Regions from separate parts of the Amycolatopsis japonica genome, predicted to be linked through region 1. Evidence: riboswitches for the same ligand, from Rfam matches in the RefSeq annotation. Region 1 holds a riboswitch; the other holds the start of a gene.
What was found. Region 1 has a riboswitch for glycine ahead of gcvP (aminomethyl-transferring glycine dehydrogenase). Riboswitches for the same ligand answer to the same signal wherever they lie in the genome.
Positions count from the first base shown of each region.

Region 2: another riboswitch for glycine. It lies ahead of gcvP (aminomethyl-transferring glycine dehydrogenase); the one in region 1 lies ahead of gcvP (aminomethyl-transferring glycine dehydrogenase).

Region 1 covers NZ_CP008953.1:4,341,831-4,352,123, forward strand. Annotated here, with positions in the region: gene AJAP_RS20200 (hypothetical protein) at 1-372, shown strand, start outside; gene AJAP_RS20205 (aldo/keto reductase) at 803-1,627, opposite strand; gene AJAP_RS20210 (helix-turn-helix domain-containing protein) at 1,676-2,503, opposite strand; gene AJAP_RS20215 (nuclear transport factor 2 family protein) at 2,618-2,980, shown strand; gene gcvP (aminomethyl-transferring glycine dehydrogenase) at 2,984-5,863, opposite strand; glycine riboswitch at 6,035-6,136, opposite strand; gene AJAP_RS20225 (MerR family transcriptional regulator) at 6,183-6,764, opposite strand; gene AJAP_RS20230 (TetR/AcrR family transcriptional regulator) at 7,032-7,676, shown strand; gene AJAP_RS20235 (bifunctional nuclease family protein) at 7,754-8,227, opposite strand; gene ftsR (transcriptional regulator FtsR) at 8,448-9,209, opposite strand; gene garA (glycogen accumulation regulator GarA) at 9,206-9,673, opposite strand; gene gcvH (glycine cleavage system protein GcvH) at 9,799-10,182, opposite strand; gene AJAP_RS20255 (CDP-alcohol phosphatidyltransferase family protein) at 10,246-10,293, opposite strand, start outside.
Region 2 covers NZ_CP008953.1:1,828,657-1,838,949, reverse strand. Annotated here, with positions in the region: gene gcvT (glycine cleavage system aminomethyltransferase GcvT) at 1-833, opposite strand, end outside; gene gcvP (aminomethyl-transferring glycine dehydrogenase) at 842-3,673, opposite strand; glycine riboswitch at 3,816-3,909, opposite strand; gene AJAP_RS09005 (3-oxoacyl-ACP reductase) at 4,442-5,209, opposite strand; gene AJAP_RS09000 (aldehyde dehydrogenase family protein) at 5,212-6,576, opposite strand; gene AJAP_RS08995 (gamma-glutamyl-gamma-aminobutyrate hydrolase family protein) at 6,573-7,286, opposite strand; gene AJAP_RS08990 (glutamine synthetase family protein) at 7,267-8,631, opposite strand; gene AJAP_RS08985 (general stress protein) at 8,860-9,384, shown strand; gene AJAP_RS08980 (DUF1700 domain-containing protein) at 9,509-10,293, opposite strand, start outside.

The DNA of each region.
Region 1 (10,293 bases):
GAGCGGTGGAACAACGCCGCGACCGTGGTCCGCGATCACTGCGTGATCATCCAGATCGACGCGTTGTCCTCCGCTTCGGTGCTCGACGGCCTCGTCGGACGGACCAACCTCGACTCCATCGGCGGCCTTCCCGCCGCCTGGATCCCTGAGTCTTCCTACTGGGTGACCGAGCTGAACACCGCCAAGCCCGAGCTGGTCGGTTCGCCCGCCCAGTCCGTCGCGACGGCGCGTTCGGCCGACTACCCGCTCGTCGGGCTCGCCGGCAAGAACATCGACGAGGTCCAGATGCGCGCCGCGCAGACGTTCCGCCAGTACCTCCAGCAGCCCGCCCAGCAGGCCGACTTCGCGGCTGCGGGTATCAAGGCCACCTGAGGCCCCGAACCACGGGAAAGGCCCCTTCGCCGCTCGGGAAGGGGCCTTTCCCGTACCTCCGCCTCGTGAGTGTGGGGACGGTTAGGGCCAAGGGTGTCTTGGACTTCTGCTGAACTCGACCTTCACACCTTCCCAAGTACATGAAGGCCCCCTTCACTGCGCTAGACGCAGTGAAGGGGGCCTTCATGTACTTGGGACGCCAGTACCAGCGGGCCAAGTCCTCGTGAGTGGTGAGAACGATTAGCACCAACCGTGTCCGACGGTTTGGCGTGATCCGACGGACGACACACGTGACGGAACGGACGACACACGTGCCCAGACGGACGACTCGCGTGATGTCCCTCCAGACACGCGTGTCGTCCACCTGATCACGCAAGACTCCCGATTCGGTCCCGGCCTCGTGAGTGTTGGGACCGTTAGAACCCAACACTCACGAGGAGAAGGTGTCCGGGTCCGGGCCGGTGCGCGTCCCGTCGTCGAACTCGGCGAGCGCGGCGAGATCGTCTTCGGCGAGTTCGAAGTCGAAGACGTCGAAGTTCTCGCGGATCCGGGACGGTGTCACGGATTTCGGGATCGCGACCGTGCCGAGCTGCAGATGCCAGCGCAGCACGAGCTGCGCCGGGCTCTTGCCGTATTTGGCGGCGAGGGCGGTCAGCGTCGCGTCCGAGAGCAAAGAGCCTTGCGTCAGCGGGCTCCACGCCTCGGTGACGATGCCGTGCTCGGCGTGGAACTCCCGCAACGCCTTCTGCTGAAGCCGGGGATGCAGCTCGACCTGGTTGACCGCGGGCACGATCCCGGTCTCGTCGAACAGCCGCCGCAGATGCGGGACGTGGAAGTTCGACACCCCGATCGCGCGCACCCGGCCGTCCGCGTAAAGCTTTTCCAGCGCCCGCCAGGTTTCGACGTACTTCCCGCGGGCGGGCATCGGCCAGTGGATCAGGTAGAGGTCGACGTGGTCCAGCCCGAGCTCCGCGAGGCTCGCGTCGAACGCCCGCAGCGCCTCGTCGTAACCGTGGCCCGGATTCGGCAGTTTCGTGGTGATGAACAGTTCGTCGCGGGGGACGTCCGATGAGCGGATCGCCTCGCCGACACCGGCTTCGTTCCGGTACGACGCGGCGGTGTCGATGCTGCGGTACCCGGTCTCGATGGCGGTCCGGACGACCTTGGCCGTATCGCCCGCGGGCACCTGCCAGACGCCGAAACCGAGTTGGGGGATGGCTACCTCGTTGTTCAGGACGACGGAAGGCACGGCCATGGAAGGGAAATCCTCACTGGGTTCGGTGGCAGGGCTTCTTGCCCCGCATCATTCCACCCCGCGCGCGGCATACGCGCGCAAATACTCCGCCGTGTCCGCGTCGGCCGGGAAGAACGACTCGATCACCAGCTCGGCGACCGTGACGTCCAGCGGCGTGCCGAAGGTCGAGACCGTGCTGAAGAACGTGAGTTCGGCGTCCTCGTGCCGCAGCTTCAGCGGGACGAAGATGTCGCCCGGTCCGGGGACCTCCACCTCGGGGACGGGATCCGCGCACGGATAGGTGAGCAGTTCCTCCAGCAGCTCGGTCAGCATCGGGTCGGCGGTCTGGATCACCTGACGCCGCAGCCTGCCGAGCAGATGGGCACGCCACTCCCCCAGGTTCAGCACGTGCGGCGCCATCCCGTCCGGATGCAGCGTCACCCGCAGGACGTTGACCGGCGGCGTCATCAAGGCGGGCGAGACCAGGTCGGTCATCAGCGAGATGCTCGCGTTGGCGTCGACCAGGTTCCACCAGCGGTCGACGACGGCGGCCGGGTACGGCTCGTGGCCTGCCATCAGCTGGCGCACCGCCTTGCGGACCGCCTCCAGCTCCGGGGCGGCGAGACCGGTTTCGGCGTACGCGGGCGCGTAACCCGCGGCCAGCAGCAGCTGATTGCGTTCCCGCAAGGGCACCTCCAGGTGTTCGCCGAGCCGCAGCACCATCTCGCGGCTGGGCTTGGACCGGCCGGTTTCGACGAAGCTCAGGTGCCGGGTGGAGATGTCCGCCGAGATGGCGAGGTCCAGCTGGCTGATCCGGCGGCGGTCACGCCATTCACGGAGGAGTTCCCCGACGGGACGGCCCGCGCGGCCCGCGGTCAGTGTGGTCGTCACGATCACGAAACTACGGCCACCGGCGCCGGGCCGCCATTACCTCCCGCGTAATCGACGGGACCCACCCTCGGCCGACAGAGTTGCGGCATCGGTTACCCCACAACAGAACGAGGAGACACCATGTCGGACATCCAGCGCGTCGCCGAGCAGTACATCGCCGTGTGGAACGAGACCGACGCGGACAAGCGCCGCGCGCTCATCACCGAAGTGTTCACCGAGGACGCCGCCTACACCGACCCGCTCGGCGCCGTGACCGGCCACGACGGTGTCGACGGCTTCATCGCCGGCGCGCAGGCCCAGTTCGCGGGCCTGAAGTTCAGCCTGCCCGCGGCGCCCGACGCGCATCACGACATCGCGCGGTTCCAGTGGTACCTCGGCCCGGAAGGCGCCGAGGAACCACTGGCGATCGGTTTCGACGTCATCACCGTCGAGGACGGCCGGATCAAGCAGGTGCTGGGCTTTCTCGACAAGATGCCCGGCTGACGATCAGGCGAAGGCCTCCGGCGGCGGACAGGAGCAGACGAGGTTGCGGTCCCCCGCGGCCCCGTCGATCCGCCGCACCGGGGGCCAGATCTTCGACGCGGTGAAGCCGGCCGGGAAGACCGCGATCTCCCTGCTGTACGGGCGATCCCACTCCCCCGCGAGACAGCGCGCGGTATGCGGCGCGTTCCGCAGCGGGCTTCCCTCCAGCGGCCACTCCCCCGCGGCGACCTTCTCGATCTCGCCGCGGATCGCGATCATCGCATCGCAGAACCGGTCGAGTTCACCGAGATCCTCGCTCTCGGTGGGCTCGACCATGAGCGTTCCCGCGACCGGGAAGGACATCGTCGGCGCGTGCAGCCCGTAGTCGGCCAGCCGCTTGGCGACGTCGTCGACGGTGACGCCGGTCCGTTTGGTGAGCGCGCGGAGATCGAGGATGCATTCGTGCGCGACCAGGCCGTCGTGACCGGAGTACAGCACCGGATAGTGCGCGGCGAGACGCTTGGCGACGTAGTTGGCGTTCGCGACCGCGGTCAGCGTCGCCCGCTTCAGGCCTTCAGCACCCATCATCCGGACGTAGGCCCAGGAGATCGGGAGGATCGACGCGCTCCCCCACGGCGCGGCGCTGATCGGCCCCACTCCGGTGGCCGGGCCCGCGTCCGGCTGCAGCGGGTGGTTCGGCAGGTACGGCGCCAGATGCGCGCGGACGCCGATCGGCCCGATCCCCGGCCCGCCGCCACCGTGCGGGATGCAGAAGGTCTTGTGCAGATTGAGATGCGAGACGTCCGCGCCGAACCTGCCGTACTGCGCCACCCCGATCAGCGCGTTCAGGTTCGCGCCGTCGACGTACACCTGGCCGCCCGCGTCGTGCACCAGCGCGCAGACCTCGCGGACGGTGTCCTCGTACACGCCGTGCGTGGAGGGATAGGTGATCATGATCGCGGCGAGATCGTCCGCGTGCTCGTCCACAGTGGACTTGAGATGGGCGAGGTCGATGTTGCCCTCGTCGTCGCATTTCACGACGACCACCCGCATTCCGGCCATCACGGCGCTGGCGGCGTTCGTCCCGTGCGCGCTGGACGGGATCAGGCAGACGTCACGTGCGGAGTTCCCGCGTTCGCGGTGGTACGCGCGGATGGCCAGCAGTCCGGCGAACTCGCCCTGGCTTCCGGCGTTCGGCTGCAGGGAGACCGCGTCGTAGCCGGTGATCCCGGCGAGCCAGCGCTCCAGATCCTTCACGACGGTGAGCAGGCCGGCCGCGTCCTCGGCGGGTGCGAACGGATGCAGACCGGCGAACTCGGGCCAGGTGATCGGCTCCATCTCGGCCGTGGCGTTGAGCTTCATCGTGCAGGAGCCCAGCGGGATCATGCTCCGGTCGAGCGCGACGTCCTTGTCGGACAACGACCTCAGGTACCGGAGCAGCGCCGTTTCCGAACGGTGCGCGTGGAAGACCGGATGGGTCAGGTAGTCGCTGGTGCGGCGCAGATCCGGCGGGAAGCCGTCCGCGGTGTCCGCGTCGAGCGAGTCCACATCGGACACCGCGACGCCGAACGCCTTCCACACCAAGGAAAGATGCTCACGTGTGGTCGTCTCGTCGCAGGCGACGGCGACGTGGTCGGAGCCCACGAGCCTCAGGTTGACCCCGAGTTCCCGCGCGGTGCCGACGATCCCCGCCGCGCGGCCCGGGACGGAAACCGTGACGGTGTCGAAGAATTCGCAGTGCACGACGTCGACACCGCTTTCGGCGAGGCCCGCCGCGAGCACCGTGGCCATCCGGTGCGCGCGGTTCGCGATGGCGCGCAGCCCTTCGGGACCGTGGTACACGGCGTACATCGACGCGATGACCGCCAGCAGCACCTGGGCGGTGCAGATGTTGCTCGTGGCCTTTTCGCGGCGGATGTGCTGTTCACGAGTCTGCAGTGCGAGCCGGTACGCGGGGGCGCCGTCGGCGTCCTTCGACACCCCGACCAGCCGTCCGGGCAGCTGCCGTTCGAGCCCCTGCCGGACGGCGAGGTACGCCGCGTGCGGTCCGCCGAAGCCCATCGGGACCCCGAACCGCTGCGTCGACCCGATCGCGACGTCGGCACCGAGTTCACCGGGCGACCGCAGCAGGGTCAGCGCGAGCGGATCCGCGGCCATCACCACGGCGGCGCCGAGCGCCTTGACCTCGGCGACGGTGTGGTCCCATTCGCGGACGACCCCCGACGCGCCCGGATACGACAGCAGCACGCCGAAGAAGTCGCCGCCGAGCCCGAGCCCGGTGATGCCCTGGGACAGGTCCGCGGTCACCAGGTCGATGCCGAGCGGTTCGGCGCGGGTGCGCAGCACCTCGATCGTCTGCGGGAGGGTGTCCTCGTCGACCACGAACCGGCTCGATTTCGCCTTGCCCGCCCGGCGGACCAGCGTCATCGCCTCGGCCGCGGCGGTCGCCTCGTCCAGCATGGACGCGTTCGCGATCGGCAACCCGGTCAGATCGGCGACCATGGTCTGGAAGTTGAGCAGCGCTTCGAGGCGCCCTTGCGAGATCTCCGGCTGATACGGCGTGTACGCGGTGTACCAGGCCGGGCTCTCCAACACGTTGCGGCGGATCACCGGCGGGGTCACGGTGTCGTGGTAGCCGAGGCCGATCATCTGGACCATCGGCCGGTTGCGCCCGGCCAGTGCGCGGAGTTCGGCGAGCGCGCCGGTCTCGGTGGCGGGCGGCGGCAGATCCGGCGGGGTCGCGGACTCCCGCAGCGACGCGGGGACGGCCCGCTCCGCGAGCTCTTCGAGGGAGGCGACGCCGACGACGTCGAGGATGCGCGCGAGCTCTTCGGCGCCGGGACCGATGTGCCGGTCGGCGAAGGGGGTTCCGGATTCGAGAGCGACCAGTGAAACAGGCTCCATCGGGGACCTCCCAAGACGCGGGGGTGGGGCCGGGACGGATTGTCCTGGCCCTCCCCACTCTGTCCGTACCCCCGAGGGGGCGCCTGAGAGTTTCGCCCGAGTGTTGAGCCGGGCTTGCACCGTCGGCGGGGCCGCCAGGCTGTGACCTGGCGAACCACTTTCCAGAGGCGTCTCTTCCGCGCGGTCCAGGGTGCCTGAGAGGTTCCGGGGAGGACTTGCTCCTTCGGCGCCGAGCTCAACGGTTATCGGCTCGGTCTCTCCCGCGCGGATTCGTCGACCGCGGAAGTGAGCCTACCCTGCCGCTCGCGCGGCCTCATGATCAGCCGGTGCGACGGGCGTTGCGGCGCTGCGTGAGCTCGTCCGGCGTGACCGTTTCGATCACGCCGCCGTCGGCCCGTTCGGCCGGGAACTCGTGGATGGTGCCGCTGATCTCCTGCATCGCGCCACTGACCGCGATGCCGAAGACACCCTGCCCGCCCTGGAGTAAATCGACGATCTCTTCGGGCGAGGTGCACTCGTAGACGGTGGTGCCGTCCGAGAACAGGGTGACCTTGGCGAGGTCGCGGACGCCGCGCAGGCGCAGGTGGTCGACCGCGACGCGGATGTTCTGCAGCGAGACACCGGTGTCCAGCAGCCGCTTGACCACCTTCAGGACGAGGATGTCCTTGAACGAGTAAAGCCGCTGCGAGCCGGAACCGTGTGCCGTGCGGATGCTCGGCGCGACCAGCTTCGTACGGGCCCAGTAGTCGAGCTGCCGGTAGGTGATCCCGGCGATCTGGCAGGCGGCCGGGCCGCGGTAGCCGACGAGTTCGTCCGGGAGGGAAGAGTCGGGGAACAGCTCGCCCTGCTCGCCGTCAGCGACCGGAACGAGCGGCTCTTGAGGGCTACCAGCCTCGACCACGCCATGCCTCCCCTCGCCCGACCTGGCGGCCGGCGAACAAAGCCGCGCGGACCCACGGGAGTCCGCACCGGAGTTCCTCGTCAAGACGAATGCCCCAGACATCCGAATCACACCTTGGCGATTCACCTTCATTGAAGGTAAGCGCGTCCGGCAAACCGGTCAACGCGACGCGCGGTCGGCCTCAAGCTCTTCTTGAGGCTTGTCGAGGACAGTCCCCCGTTCGGCCGCACACTTGCCGGATTTACTCAGTCGTGTTAATTTTTACTCATGCAAGTAAATCCCTCCACCCAAACTGCCCTGCAAGAGGTTCAGGCGGAGCTGGGGCTCTCGGTCACCGAGGCGGCCCGGCGGGCCCAGATCGTCGGGGCCGCGATCGCGACGATCGCCGACTTCGGCTACCACAAGACGTCGTTCGCGAAGATCAAGGAGCGGGCCGGGCTGTCCAGCACCCGGATCATCTCCTACCACTTCACCAACAAGGCCGGCCTGATGCAGGCCGTGGTCACCACCGCGACCGGGATGAAGGACAAGTTCCTCGAGGAGCGCATCGAGGGCAGGACCGACCGTGCCGGGCTGCTGCGCGGCTACATCGAGGCGGAGATCGCCTTCCTCGGCTCGTACCCGGAACTGGTGCGGGTCATGGTCGAGATGGCTTCGAGCGGCTCGGACGCCGAGGGCTGGTTCATGTCGGCGCCGCTCGTCGAGGAGTTCCGGACCGGACGGCTCGAACGTCAGCTGCGCCAGGGCCAGCAGGAAGGCGCTTTCGGCGACTTCGCGGCGGACGTGATGGCTCTGTCGATCGCGCAGGCCATCGACGGCGTCGCGGCGAAGTTCGCGGCGGATCCGAAGCTGGACCTGGAGCGGTACGGCCGGGAGCTGGCGGACCTGTTCCTCAAGGCGACCGCGGCCTGACCCGCATTCAGAGGACTAAACGCATACGAAGAAGGGGCGGCACCATCAGGCGCCGCCCCTTCGTCGAGTTCTCGGGATCAGGTGTCCGCGCCGCGGAAGTCCTCCGGCGAGACCGAGTCGAGGAACTCGCGGAACTTCTCGACCTCGTCCTCCTGCTCGTCGGGGATGATGAGGCCCGCTTCCTCCAGCACCGCGTCGACGGCGTGGATGGGCACCCCCACCCGCAGCGCCAGCGCCACCGAATCGCTCGGCCGCGCCGAAACCCGGATGTCCCCGTCGAAGACCAGTTCCGCGAAGAACGTGCCTTCCTTCAGGTCGGTGATGACGACCTGTTCCAGCTCGCGGCCCAGCGCGCCGATGACCTCCTTGAGCAGGTCATGGGTCAGCGGACGGGCCGGGCGGACTCCCTGCTGCTCCAAGGCGATGGCGGTGGCCTCCACCGAGCCGATCCAGATCGGCAGGTAACGCTCGCCTTCGGTTTCCCGCAGCAACAAGATCGGCTGATTCGCGGGTAGCTCCACCCGCACGCCGACGACGCGCATCTCGCTCATCGGGCTTCGCCTCCCTCTCGTGCGCACGGGCTGCAACGCTTGTCTCGACGACCAAGCGACGGTAGTCCCGACGCTACCCGTCTTCCGAGCGCTGTGCTCGCTGTCTCCGACATTCTCGGTTCGCCCGTGGCAAACCCGACTCTCACGGTACGGCATAGGGTGCCGAACATTCAGGCATTGACAAGTGGCCGTGCAACGGCTCCCGGTCCCCTGGAACCGTTCAACCGCCCGTGACAGCCCGTATTCCGGCCTTCACCAAGAGCGTGTGCAACGCCACGGTCAAGGCGGCGAGCTCCCGGACGACTTCGTCGCCCCTCGCCTGGGCGTCCTCGTCACGATGCCGATACACCGGGGTCACGATCTGCTCCAGCAGGCCGACCTCGCGGTCGGCCGCGGCCCGGAAGGCACGCAGATGTCTCGGCTCTATACCGAATTCGGTCATCGCTTTCACGGTCTTCGCCACGAGGACCGCGTCGGGGTCGAAGAACCCCGCCGCGCCTGGGCGCACCAGACCGTATTGCCGCAGCTCAGCCAGGGTGGCGGCGTCGATGCCGGCCTGGCGGAGCAGATCTTCCTCGGTCAGCCTGATCTCGCGATCGGTCTCGAAGTCCCCGGGGGACGGCAGTCCGCCGTTCTCCCCGGGGGCGTCGAGTGAAACGAGTTTCCGCGGCAGCCTCGGCATCGCCGCTTCCGGCGCGGCACCCCGATCCGCCGCGTCCAGCTGTTCCTTGATGACCTTCAGCGGAAGGTAGTGATCCCGCTGGGCGGACAGGACGAATCGCAACCGCTCCACGTCCGCCGGAGCGAACTGCCGGTACCCCGACGGGGTCCGGCCCGGCTGGACCAGACCCTCCGCCTCGAGGAACCGGATCTTGGAGATGGTGACATCGGGGAAGTCGCCGCGCAGCTGTGCCAGCACGGCCCCGATGCTCAACCCATCGCGCTGCGACGCATCCCGATCAGGCCGCCCGGCCGCCGTCACCGTGCCCCCTGGCCCCCGGAACCCGGGCCGGTCAGGAAGACCAGGCGGAACTTGCCGATCTGCACCTCGTCGCCACCGGCGAGGACGGCCTGGTCGACCGGCTCGCGGTTGACGTAGGTGCCGTTGAGGCTGCCGACGTCGATGACGACGAACTCGCCGCCCTCACGGCGGAACTCGGCGTGCCGCCGGGAGACCGTGACGTCGTCGAGGAAGATGTCGCTGTCCGGGTGCCGTCCCGCGCTGGTGGTGTCGCGGTCCAGCAGGAAGCGCGAACCCGCGTTCGGGCCCCGCTTGACGACCAGCAGCGCGGAACCCGCGGGCAGCGCGTCCACACCCTGGACGGGGGCCTCGGCAGCCGGAGGAGCCTCAGTGCCTTCGACGTCGGCCAGGAAGTCGGCCCGGAAGACAGAAGTCCGCTCCGGAGACTGCTCCGGGGGAACGCCGGGCCCGTCGTTCGTGCTCACCTGAGCTCTCCTAACGCATGTGTGTTGCCACTACTCAAGAACGTGTGGAGGTCAAACGTACCGTGCCTGATCGAATCTCCGGCCCGCGGCTCCCCCTACTCTTCCCGAAGGGCCACGGCCTGCGGCTATTCCTTGATCAGCGCCTGGTACGCCTCGGCCTCCAGCAGGGATTCCACCGAGCTCGCGTCGTCGAGACGGAGCTCGATCAGCCAGCCTTCGCCGTACGGGTCGCTGTTGATCAGCTCGGGCGATTCGGTCACCGCGTCGTTGACCGCGACCACCTCGCCGTCGAGCGGGGCGAACAGCTCCGAGACGCTCTTGGTCGACTCGACCTCGCCGAACGCGTCGCCCGAGCCGACCTGCTTGCCGACCTCGGGCAGTTCGACGAACACCACGTCACCGAGCTGGTCCTGGGCGTACTCCGTGATGCCCACACGCACGAGCCCGCCGTCGCGCACGGAGACCCACTCGTGCTCCTCGGTGTACCGCAGTTCTTCTGGAGTGGACAACGCCGCTCCCCTTTCTGATGCCCTCACTCGAAACCGACGCGCGAAGTTTCGCATCCCGCCGGGTCACGCGCCCGGCGCCTCCCGCGACACGCCGGGAGCGGCCGAGCGCAA
Region 2 (10,293 bases), 2.5 Mb from region 1:
TTGGACAGCTCTTCGAGCGCGGCCTTGCCGACGAAGTCGTTCGGCTTCTCGAACTTGACCACCCGGCCGAGACCGGCCTCGAACGGGCTCAGCTGGAGGCTGAGTTCGTTGCCGTACAACGGCATTCCGGCTTCGAGACGCAGGGTGTCGCGGCAGGCGAGGCCCGCCGGGAGCAGGCCGTGCGGCTCGCCGGCCTCGGTGAGGATGCGCCAGACGGCGGGTGCCTCACCGGCCGGGACGTACAGCTCGAAGCCGTCCTCGCCGGTGTAGCCGGTGCGGGCCAGCAGGACGTCGTGACCCTTCACCACGGCCGGGACGCTCGCGTAGTACTTGAGCGCGCCCAGGTCGGCGTCGGTGACGGCGCCGAGGATCTCGACGGCCTTCGGACCCTGGACGGCGATCAGCGCGACGTCCTCGGACTTGTTCTCGACGACCGCGTCGAAACCCGAGACCCGCTCGGCCAGCGCTTCGGCCACCACGGCGGCGTTGCCCGCGTTGGCCACGACCAGGAACTTCTCGTCGGCGAGGCGGTAGACGACCAGGTCGTCCAGCACGCCGCCGTTCTCGTCGCAGATCATCGTGTAGCGCGCCCGGCCCGGCTTGACGCCGGACAGGTTGCCGACCAGCGCGAAGTCGAGGGTGTCGGCGGCCTGCGGGCCGGTCACCTCGATCTCGGCCATATGCGAGAGGTCGAACAGACCGGCGGCCTCGCGGACCGCCTTGTGCTCCGCCAGTTCGCTGGAATAGCGGATCGGCATCGACCAGCCCGCGAAATCGGTGAACAGCGCACCCAGTCCTTTGTGGACTCCGTGCAGGGACGTCTCTTTCGACATCAAGTGCCTCAGTTCTCGTAGGCGTTGAGCGGCGGGCAGGAGCAGACGAGGTTACGGTCCCCGCGCGCACCGTCGATGCGGCGCACCGGAGGCCAGTACTTGGACTTGCGGTTCACTCCGGCGGGGTACACCGCCAGTTCGCGGTCGTAGGGCAGGTCCCAGTCGCCGACGAGGGTCTCGGCGGTGTGCGGGGCGTTGCGCAGCGGGCTGTTGTCCGCGGCCCACTTGCCCTGCGCGACGGCGTCGATCTCCGCGCGGATGGCGATCATCGCCGCGATGAAGCGGTCGATCTCGCCGAGGTCCTCGGATTCGGTCGGCTCGACCATCAGCGTGCCCGCGACCGGGAAGGACATGGTCGGGGCGTGGAAGCCATAGTCGATCAGGCGCTTCGCGACGTCGTCGACGCTGACGCCGGTCTCCTTGGTGAGCCCGCGCAGGTCGAGGATGCACTCGTGCGCGACCAGGCCGTCCTGTCCGGTGTAGAGCACCGGGTAGTGCTGGTTGAGGCGCTTGGCCACGTAGTTCGCGGCGAGCACGGCGACCTGCGTCGCGGCGGTGAGCCCGCCCGCGCCCATCATGCGGACGTACGCCCACGAGATCGGCAGGATCGACGCCGAGCCGTACGGGGCGGCGCTGATCGGGCCGACCCCGGTTTCGGGACCGGCCTTCTCCAGCAGCGGGTGGTTCGGCAGGTACGGCGCGAGGTGCGCGCGGACCGCGACCGGGCCGACGCCGGGGCCGCCGCCGCCGTGCGGGATGCAGAAGGTCTTGTGCAGGTTCAGGTGCGAGACGTCGCCGCCGAACTCACCCGGCTTGGCGAGCCCGAGCAGCGCGTTGAGGTTCGCGCCGTCGACGTAGACCTGGCCGCCCGCGTCGTGGACGATCTTGGCCAGCTCGTCGATGCCGTTCTCGTACACGCCGTGCGTGGACGGGTACGTGACCATGATCGCGGACAGCGTGTCGCGGTTGGCCTCGACCTTGGCCCGCAGGTCTTCGAGGTCGACGTTGCCCTCGTCGGTGCACTTGACCACGACGACGCGCATCCCGGCCATCACCGCGGAGGCGGCGTTCGTGCCGTGCGCGGACGACGGGATCAGGCAGACCTCGCGTTCGGTCTGGCCGTTGGCGTGGTGGTACGCGCGGATCGCGAGCAGACCGGCGAGCTCGCCCTGGCTGCCGGCGTTCGGCTGCAGCGACACCTTGTCGTAGCCGGTGACCTCGGCCAGCCAGCCCGACAGCTGCTCGACCAGGGTGTGGTAGCCCTCGGCCTGGTCGGCGGGCGCGAACGGGTGGATCCCCGCGAACTCGCGCCAGCTGATCGGCTCCATCTCCGTGGTGGCGTTGAGCTTCATCGTGCAGGAGCCGAGCGGGATCATGCCGCGGTCGAGCGCGTAGTCGAGGTCCGAAAGGCTCCGCAGGTAGCGCAGCATCGCGGTCTCGGAGCGGTGTGAGTGGAAGACCTCGTGGGTGAGGTACTCGCTCTGGCGGCCGAGACCGGCGGGCAGGGCCTGGGCGTCGGCCGCGGGGGTGTCGACGCCGAACGCGTTGAGCACCTTGGCGATGATCGCGGGCGTGGTGACCTCGTCGACCGCGATGCGGACGTGGTCGGCGTCGACCGGGCCGAGGTTGATCCCGTTCTCGCGCGCGACCGCGACGACCGCTTCGGCCTGTCCGGGCATGCGGGCGAGGACCGTGTCGAAGAAGCCCTCGTGGACGACCTCGACGCCGCCCTCGCGGAGGGCTCCCGCCAGTCCGGCGGCGAGTTCGTGGACGCGGGTCGCGATGCGCTTGAGGCCGTCCGGACCGTGGTAGACCGCGTACATCGCGGCGAGCACGGCGGGCAGGACCTGCGCGGTACAGATGTTGGAGGTGGCCTTCTCGCGGCGGATGTGCTGCTCGCGGGTCTGCAGGGCGAGGCGGTACGCGGGGTTGCCGTCGGCGTCGACCGAGACGCCGACCAGGCGACCCGGGAGCGAGCGCTCGAGCCCGGCGCGGACGGCCATGAACCCGGCGTGCGGGCCGCCGTAGCCGAGCGGGACGCCGAAGCGCTGGGTGGAACCGGCGGCGATGTCGGCGCCGAACTCACCCGGCGCGGTGATCAGGGTGAGGGCGAGCAGGTCGGCGGCGACGGTGTACAGCGCGCCGGCGGCCTTCGCGGTCTCGGAGATGGCGGAGTAAAAGCCCGCGCCGCGCAGCACGCCGGAAGCGCCCGGGTACTGGACGACGACGCCGAAGAACTCCTCCGGCAGGCCGGTGAGCAGGTCGCGGACCTCGACCTCGACGCCCATGGCCTCGGCGCGGGTGCGGACGACGGCGATGGTCTGCGGTAGGCACTCGGCGTCGAGGACGACCTTGTTCGACTTCGCCTTCGACGCGCGGCGCATCAGCATGACGGCCTCGGCGACTGCGGTGGACTCGTCGAGCAGGGAGGCGTTCGCGGTGGCGAGACCGGCCAGCTCGGAGACCATGGTCTGGAAGTTGAGGAGGGCTTCGAGACGGCCCTGCGAGATCTCCGGCTGATACGGCGTGTACGCCGTGTACCAGGCCGGGTTCTCCAGCACGTTGCGGCGGATGACCGCCGGGGTGACCGTGTCGTGGAAGCCGAGGCCGATCATCTGCGTCATCGGCTTGTTGAGCGCGGCGAGCGCGCGAAGCTCGGCGATGGCGTCCTCTTCGGACGCGGCGGGGGGAAGGTCGAGGTCGCGGGTGACGCGGATCGCGGACGGCACCGCGGCCTGCACCAGGGCATCGAGACTGCCGAAGCCGACCTCGGCGAGCATCTTGGCCTGCTCGGACTCCGAGGGGCCGATGTGCCGGTCGTCGAAGGACGTACTGGTCAAGGGAGCTCCTTGGGTCAGGCGCCGGATAGACCGGTGCGCTGGGAACTCCCCCTCTGTCATGGCACCTGAGAGTTTCACCACCGATGAGGGTGGCTTTCACCTTGGGTGAGGCGCACTTGCGCGCCTGCTTTCCAGAGTGGCCTCGCGTGAAGCGGTAGTGGGTACCTGAGAGATTCCGGGGAGTTTGCTCCTTCGGTGCCCCACCACGTTCGTGGGGGCTCTCCCGCTCCAGCTCGACGGCCCGATCTGCAGTTGTGCGCACACCGTACCTGGCCTGTTCAGCGCGCGTCTACTTCCCACCGACCACGTCACTTGCGAGTTCCGGCTCCAAGCACGCGAGTTCCGGCCCCGATCACGCGAGTTACGGCCCACATTCAGAGGACTAAACGCGCCGGGGCGCGGCAGGGCCCGGGGTGAAGGGGCCCTTCACCGCATGAGACGAGGGGAAAGCGTCCTTCGGCCCCCGGCCCGGGCGCGACGGTCGGCCCGAGTACATGAAGGCCCCCTTCCTGTACATAGGCGCAAGGAAGGGGGCCTTCATGTACCTCACCGCATTCAGAGGACGAAATGCGCCGGGGCGCGGCAGAGCCCGGGGGTGAAAGGGCCCTTCACCGCATGAGACGAGGGGAAAGCGTCCTTCGGCCCCCTACCCGGGCGCGACGGCCGGCCCGGAGGCCGTGAAGGCCTCCTTGAGGGACTCTGGGTCTCTCAAGGAGGCCTTCACGGACAGACCTCACCGCATTTAGAGGACTAAACGCGGGCCCGGGGTCAGAGCGGCGTGACGTAGGCGCCCGAGATGCCGCCGTCCACCAGGAACTGCGAAGCGGTGATGAACGAGGCGTCGTCGCTCGCCAGGAACGCGACCGCGCCCGCGATCTCCTCCGGCTCCGCGAACCGACCGACCGGCACGTGCACCAGCCGCCGCGCGGCCCGCTCGGGGTCCTTCGCGAACAGTTCCTTGAGCAGCGGCGTGTTCACCGGACCCGGGCACAGCGCGTTCACCCGGATGTTCTCCCGCGCGAACTGCACGCCCAGTTCCCGGCTCATCGCCAGCACCCCGCCCTTGGACGCGGTGTACGAGATCTGCGACGTCGCCGCGCCCATCACCGCGACGAACGACGCCGTGTTGATGATCGAGCCCTTCCCCTGCCGCTGCATATGCGGCAGGACCGCCTTGCAGCACAGGTACACCGACGTCAGGTTGACCTTCTGCACCTTCTCCCACGCGTCGATGCCCGTGGTGAGGATCGAATCGTCCTCGGGCGGGGAGATACCGGCGTTGTTGAACGCGACGTCGACCGAGCCGAAGGTGTCCACAGTGGTCTGGAACAGGGCCTCGACCTGCTCGGCGTCGGTGACGTCGGCCTGCACGAACAGGCCGCCGACCTCATCGGCCGCGGCCTTGCCCGCCTCGGCGGAGATGTCGCCGATGACGACCTTCGCGCCTTCGCTCGCCAGCCGCCGCGCGGTGGCGAGGCCGATCCCGCTGCTGCCGCCGGTGATGACGGCGACGCGGCCTTCGAAACGCTGAACCATTCCTATTCCTCCGTGCTGATGAAGACGTTTTTGGTCTCGGTGAAGGCGTCGACGGCGTCCGGACCCAGCTCACGGCCCAGCCCGGACTGCTTGAATCCGCCGAACGGCGTCCAGTACCGGACGGACGAATGCGAGTTGACCGACAGGTTCCCGGCTTCGACGCCGCGCGCGACGCGGAAGGCGCGGCCGACGTCGCGGGTCCAGATCGAGCCGGACAGCCCGTATTCGGTCTGGTTCGCCATGGTCACCGCGTCCGACTCCCCGTCGAACGGGACCACCGCGACGACCGGGCCGAAGATCTCGTCCGAGGCCAGCGGATGCCGCAGATCCGGCGGGGTGACGACGGTCGGCGCGAACCAGTACCCGGGGCCGACGGGCGCGTTGCCCCGGAAGGCGACCGGCGCGGAATCGTCCACATAGGACGACACCTTCGCGTGATGCCCCGCCGAGATCAGCGGGCCCATCTCGGTGACCTCCAGCCGCGGATCCCCGACGACGACACCGTTCACGGCGGGTTCCAGCAGCTCCATGAACTTCTCGTACACGCTCGACTGCACCAGGATCAGCGACCGCGCGCAGCAGTCCTGCCCGGCGTTGTCGAAGACGCCGTACGGCGCGGTGGCCGCGGCCTTCTCCAAGTCGGCGTCGGCGAACACGATGTTCGCGTTCTTGCCGCCGAGTTCCAGGGTCACCCGCTTCACCTGCGCGGCGCAGCCCGCCATGATCTGCTTGCCGACCTCGGTGGAGCCGGTGAACACCACCTTCCGCACCGCCGGATGGTCCACGAAACGCTGCCCCACCACGGATCCCTTGCCGGGAAGCACCTGGAAGACGTCTTCGGGGATCCCCGCCTCGCGGGCGAGTTCGCCGAGGCGGATCGCGGTGAGCGGGGTGAGCTCGGCGGGTTTGAGCACGACGGTGTTCCCGGCGGCGAGCGCCGGCGCGAACCCCCAGCCAGCGATGGGCATCGGGAAGTTCCACGGCACGATCACCCCGACCACGCCCAGCGGCTCGTGGAACGTCATGTTCACGCCACCGGGCACCGGGATCTGCTTGCCGCTCAGCCGTTCGGGCGATGCCGAGTAGTACGTCAGCACGTCGCGGACGTTGCCCGCCTCCCAGCGCGCGTTGCCGATCGTGTGGCCGGCGTTGGCGACCTCCAGCGCGGCGAGGTGCTCGATGTCGGCGTCGACGGCGTCGGCGAACCGGCGCAGCAGCCGCGCCCGGTCGCCGGGGGCCACCGCGCGCCAGGCGGGGAACGCCGCGTGCGCGCGGGCGATGGCCGCGTCGGTCTCCTCGGCCGAGGTCGGTTCGACCGACCTCACCACCTCCTCGGTGGCGGGGTTGATCACCTCGAACGTGGTCATTCGCGCTCCTTCGCAGCTTTCACCAGCGCTTCGAAAAGCCTGATGTCGTCGGGATTCTGTTCGGGATGCCATTGGACGCCGAGTACGAACCCGTCGCCGGGCAGTTCGGCCGCCTCGATGGTCCCGTCGGCGGCCCAGCCGGCCGGGACCAGCCCGTCACCGAGCTTGTCGATCGCCTGATGGTGGTAACACGGCACCTTGGTCTCGGCGCCGAGGATCGACGCGACGCGGCTGCCCTCGGCAAGCGTCACCGTAGTGGTGCCGAAGATCCCCGGCGAGGGCTGGTGATCCGCATTGTCCACCGTCTCCGGCAGATGCTGGACGAGCGTGCCGCCCAGCGCGACGCTGAGCACCTGCAGCCCGCGGCACACGCCGAGCACCGGTTTCCCACTGTCCAAAGCGGACCGCAGCAGGCCGAACTCGAACGCGTCCCGGTTCGGCCTCGTGTACGTCGTCGCGTGCTGCTCCTGGCCGTAACGTGCCGGGTCGACATCCGCGCCGCCGACCAGCACGAGACCGTCCACGGCGGAGATCAGCCGATCGTGTGCCTCGCTCACCGGTGGCAGCAGGACCGGGATCCCGCCCGCCGCGACGATCCCGTCGACGTAGACCCGGTGGAGCAGCGCCGCTTCGGTCTCCCACACCAGGAACTTCGCGGGCTCCAGATAGGACGTCAGCCCGATCAGGGGTTCAGAGCCGTTCGAAGCCACGGATCCTCTCCCAGTCGGTGACGGCGGCGTCGTACGCGGTGAGCTCGACCTTCGCCGCGTTCAGGTAGTGGTCGACGACCTCGTCCCCGAACGCGGACCTCGCGAGTTCACTCCCGTCCAGCAGCGCCGCCGCGTCCCGCAGCGTGGTCGGCACGGTCGGCTTGGCGGAACCGTAGGCGTTGCCGTGGAACTCCGGCTCCAGCTCCAGTTCGTTCTCGATACCGTGCAGCCCCGCCGCGATCAGCGCGGCCACCGCGAGGTACGGGTTCACGTCGCCGCCGGGCACGCGGTTCTCCGTGCGCAGCGAATCCCCGTGTCCGACGACGCGGAGCGCGCACGTGCGGTTGTCCGTACCCCACGCGACGGCCGTCGGTGCGAAGCTCCCGGGCACGAACCGCTTGTAGGAGTTGATGTTCGGCGCGAAGAAGTAGGTCAGCTCACGCAGTCCGGCCAGCTGACCGGCGAGGAAATGCTCCATCAGCGGCGAGAATCCGCCAGGACCGTCACCTGCCAGGACGGGCTCGCCCGCGGCCGAGCGCAAGCTGATGTGGATGTGACAGGAGTTGCCCTCGCGTTCGTTGTACTTCGCCATGAACGTGAGGCTTTTGCCTTCCTGCGCGGCGATCTCCTTGGACCCGGTCTTGTAGACGCTGTGGTTGTCGCAGGTGGTCAGCGCGTCGGCGTAGCGGAACGCGATCTCGTGCTGGCCCGGATTGCATTCGCCCTTGGCGGACTCGACGTACAGCCCCGCTCCGCCCATGTCGTTGCGGATACGGCGCAGCAGCGGTTCGATCCGGGCGGTGCCGAGCATCGAGTAGTCGACGTTGTACTGGTTGGCCGGGCGAAGGTCCTGATAGCGCTTGTCCCAGGCCGATTCGAAGGTGTCGTCGAAGACGATGAACTCCAGCTCGGTGCCGACGTAGGCGGCGAGACCGCGCTCGGCGAGCCTGTCGAGCTGGCCGCGCAGGATCTGGCGGGGCGAGGGGGCCACCGCGCCGCCCTGCACCCGTTCGAGGTCGGCGAGGACCAGCGCGGTGCCCTCCTGCCACGGAAGCAGGCGCAGCGTGTCGAAGTCCGGGCGCATGACGAAGTCGCCGTAGCCGGTCTCCCAGGACGACATCGCGTAGCCGTCGACGGTGTTCATGTCCACGTCGACGGCGAGGAGGTAGTTGCACGCTTCGGTGGCGTGCTCGACGACCTCGTTGAGGAAGTACTCGGCGGCGCAGCGTTTGCCCTGCAGCCTGCCCTGCATGTCGGTGATCGCCACCAGCACCGTGTCGACGGTGCCGTCCTCGACCAGTTCCCGGAGCCGATCCAGCGTGAGCATGCCGCGCCTGTTCGCCATCAGCCTCACCTAAAGGTTCGAAGCGGTACCTTTGCGGCTTCTTCCTACCGGGTCGACCCGACCCGGTCAACTCGGTCAATGGTCTAGTTCGCTATCCATTGCTCACCGTAGTTGATCCCTGGGCGGATTGTCTGTGATGCCCGGCTGAGAAGATGCTGTGAATCCCGCCGCACCGGGAGGAGATCCGCGCATCCGGGACGTTGTACGGATCAAGAGAGGTGAGAAGGAATGACACAGGCATTCACGCAGCAGACCACGTTCACCGAGCCCCAGGGGCGGGCTCAGCTCCCGACGCTGCCCAGCGGGTGGCCGATCGGCTCCTACGAGTCCTACTCCGAAGCGCAGCGTGCCGTCGACCACCTCGCGGGAACGGACTTCCCGATCACGGACGTCACGATCGTCGGTGTCGAGCCGATCCTGGTGGAGCGCATCGCCGGACGCATGGGCTGGAGCAAGGTGCTGACCAGCTCGGCGCTGTCCGGCGCGATGTTCGGTGTGTTCCTCGGACTCGTGCTGAGCCTGCTGAACCCGGGCGCCGGGCTGGTGCCGATCATCGTCGGCCTGGTCGGCGGTATCGGGTTCAACCTGCTGTTCGGCGCGCTGGGGTACGCGTCGTCGAAGAACAAGCGAGGGTTCATCTCGCAGAGCCAGCTGGTCGCCCGGCGTTACGACGTCCTGGCCCAGCCGCGCAACGCCGAGAAGGGCCGCGCCCTGCTGGCCGACCTGGCCGCCAGGAGCGCGTTCAACCACTGAGCCTCACCCCACGAGGCGCCGCGTTTCGTCCTCTGAATGCGATCGTTGGCATCGCGAACCACCGCATCCAGAGGACGAAGCGCGGATGGAGGCGGCCCCCGACGTCCGCCTCCACCCGGGCCACCTAGCGCGTCGGCTGGGTGGAGTTCGACGGCGGCGCCGGGGAAGACGGCGGCGCCTGGGCGGTCGTGGAAGGCGGCGCCGGGGTGATCTTCGGGATCGCCGCGCTGAACGGCACGTCCGTCCTTTCCAGACAGTAGCTGCGGTAACCGTTGTAGCCGTTGAGGTTTCCGTCGTTGTCCCGGACTCCCCGCTCGAGCCGCGGCCGCGGATAGCGGTTGTCGTCGCCGATCTTCCGCTTCTCGCCCGTGCTCTGCTCGCAGGCGTACCGGGTCGTGCTGAGCGGGCGGCCGTTCTCGTCGTAGAGGTAGATCTCGGTCAGCGGTTTGCCTTCGGCGTCGAACGCGTAGATGTTCTCCACGTCCTGGCTGCCGTACGTCAGCTGCGGGTTCCCGTAGCTGTCGTTGTAGCTCGGCCCATAGGGGCTGTTGTAGGAACCGCCGCCATAGGACCGCTTCGCGATCAGATCGACCGCCGCGCCCGCCCCGCCGAGCATGCTGCCGATGACGAACGCCGAGATCGGCACGGCCAGCCACAGCAGCCGCCGGTCGGTCTTCAGCTTCGGCCCCGCCCAGACCACCGCGACGGCGGCCAGCAGCATCAGCGGCAGCAACAGCACGGCCTCGGTGTCGCGCAGCACGAGCAGCAGGCCGAAGATGACCAGCACCGCCGCGCACAGCACCCACCACGCCGGCTTGAGTGTGCGGAAGTAGTTGACCCCCTTGCTGTTCCGGTTGTTCTGGAACGACGTCGCGATCTCGCGGAGCTTGACCACCTCGGGCAGCTCGA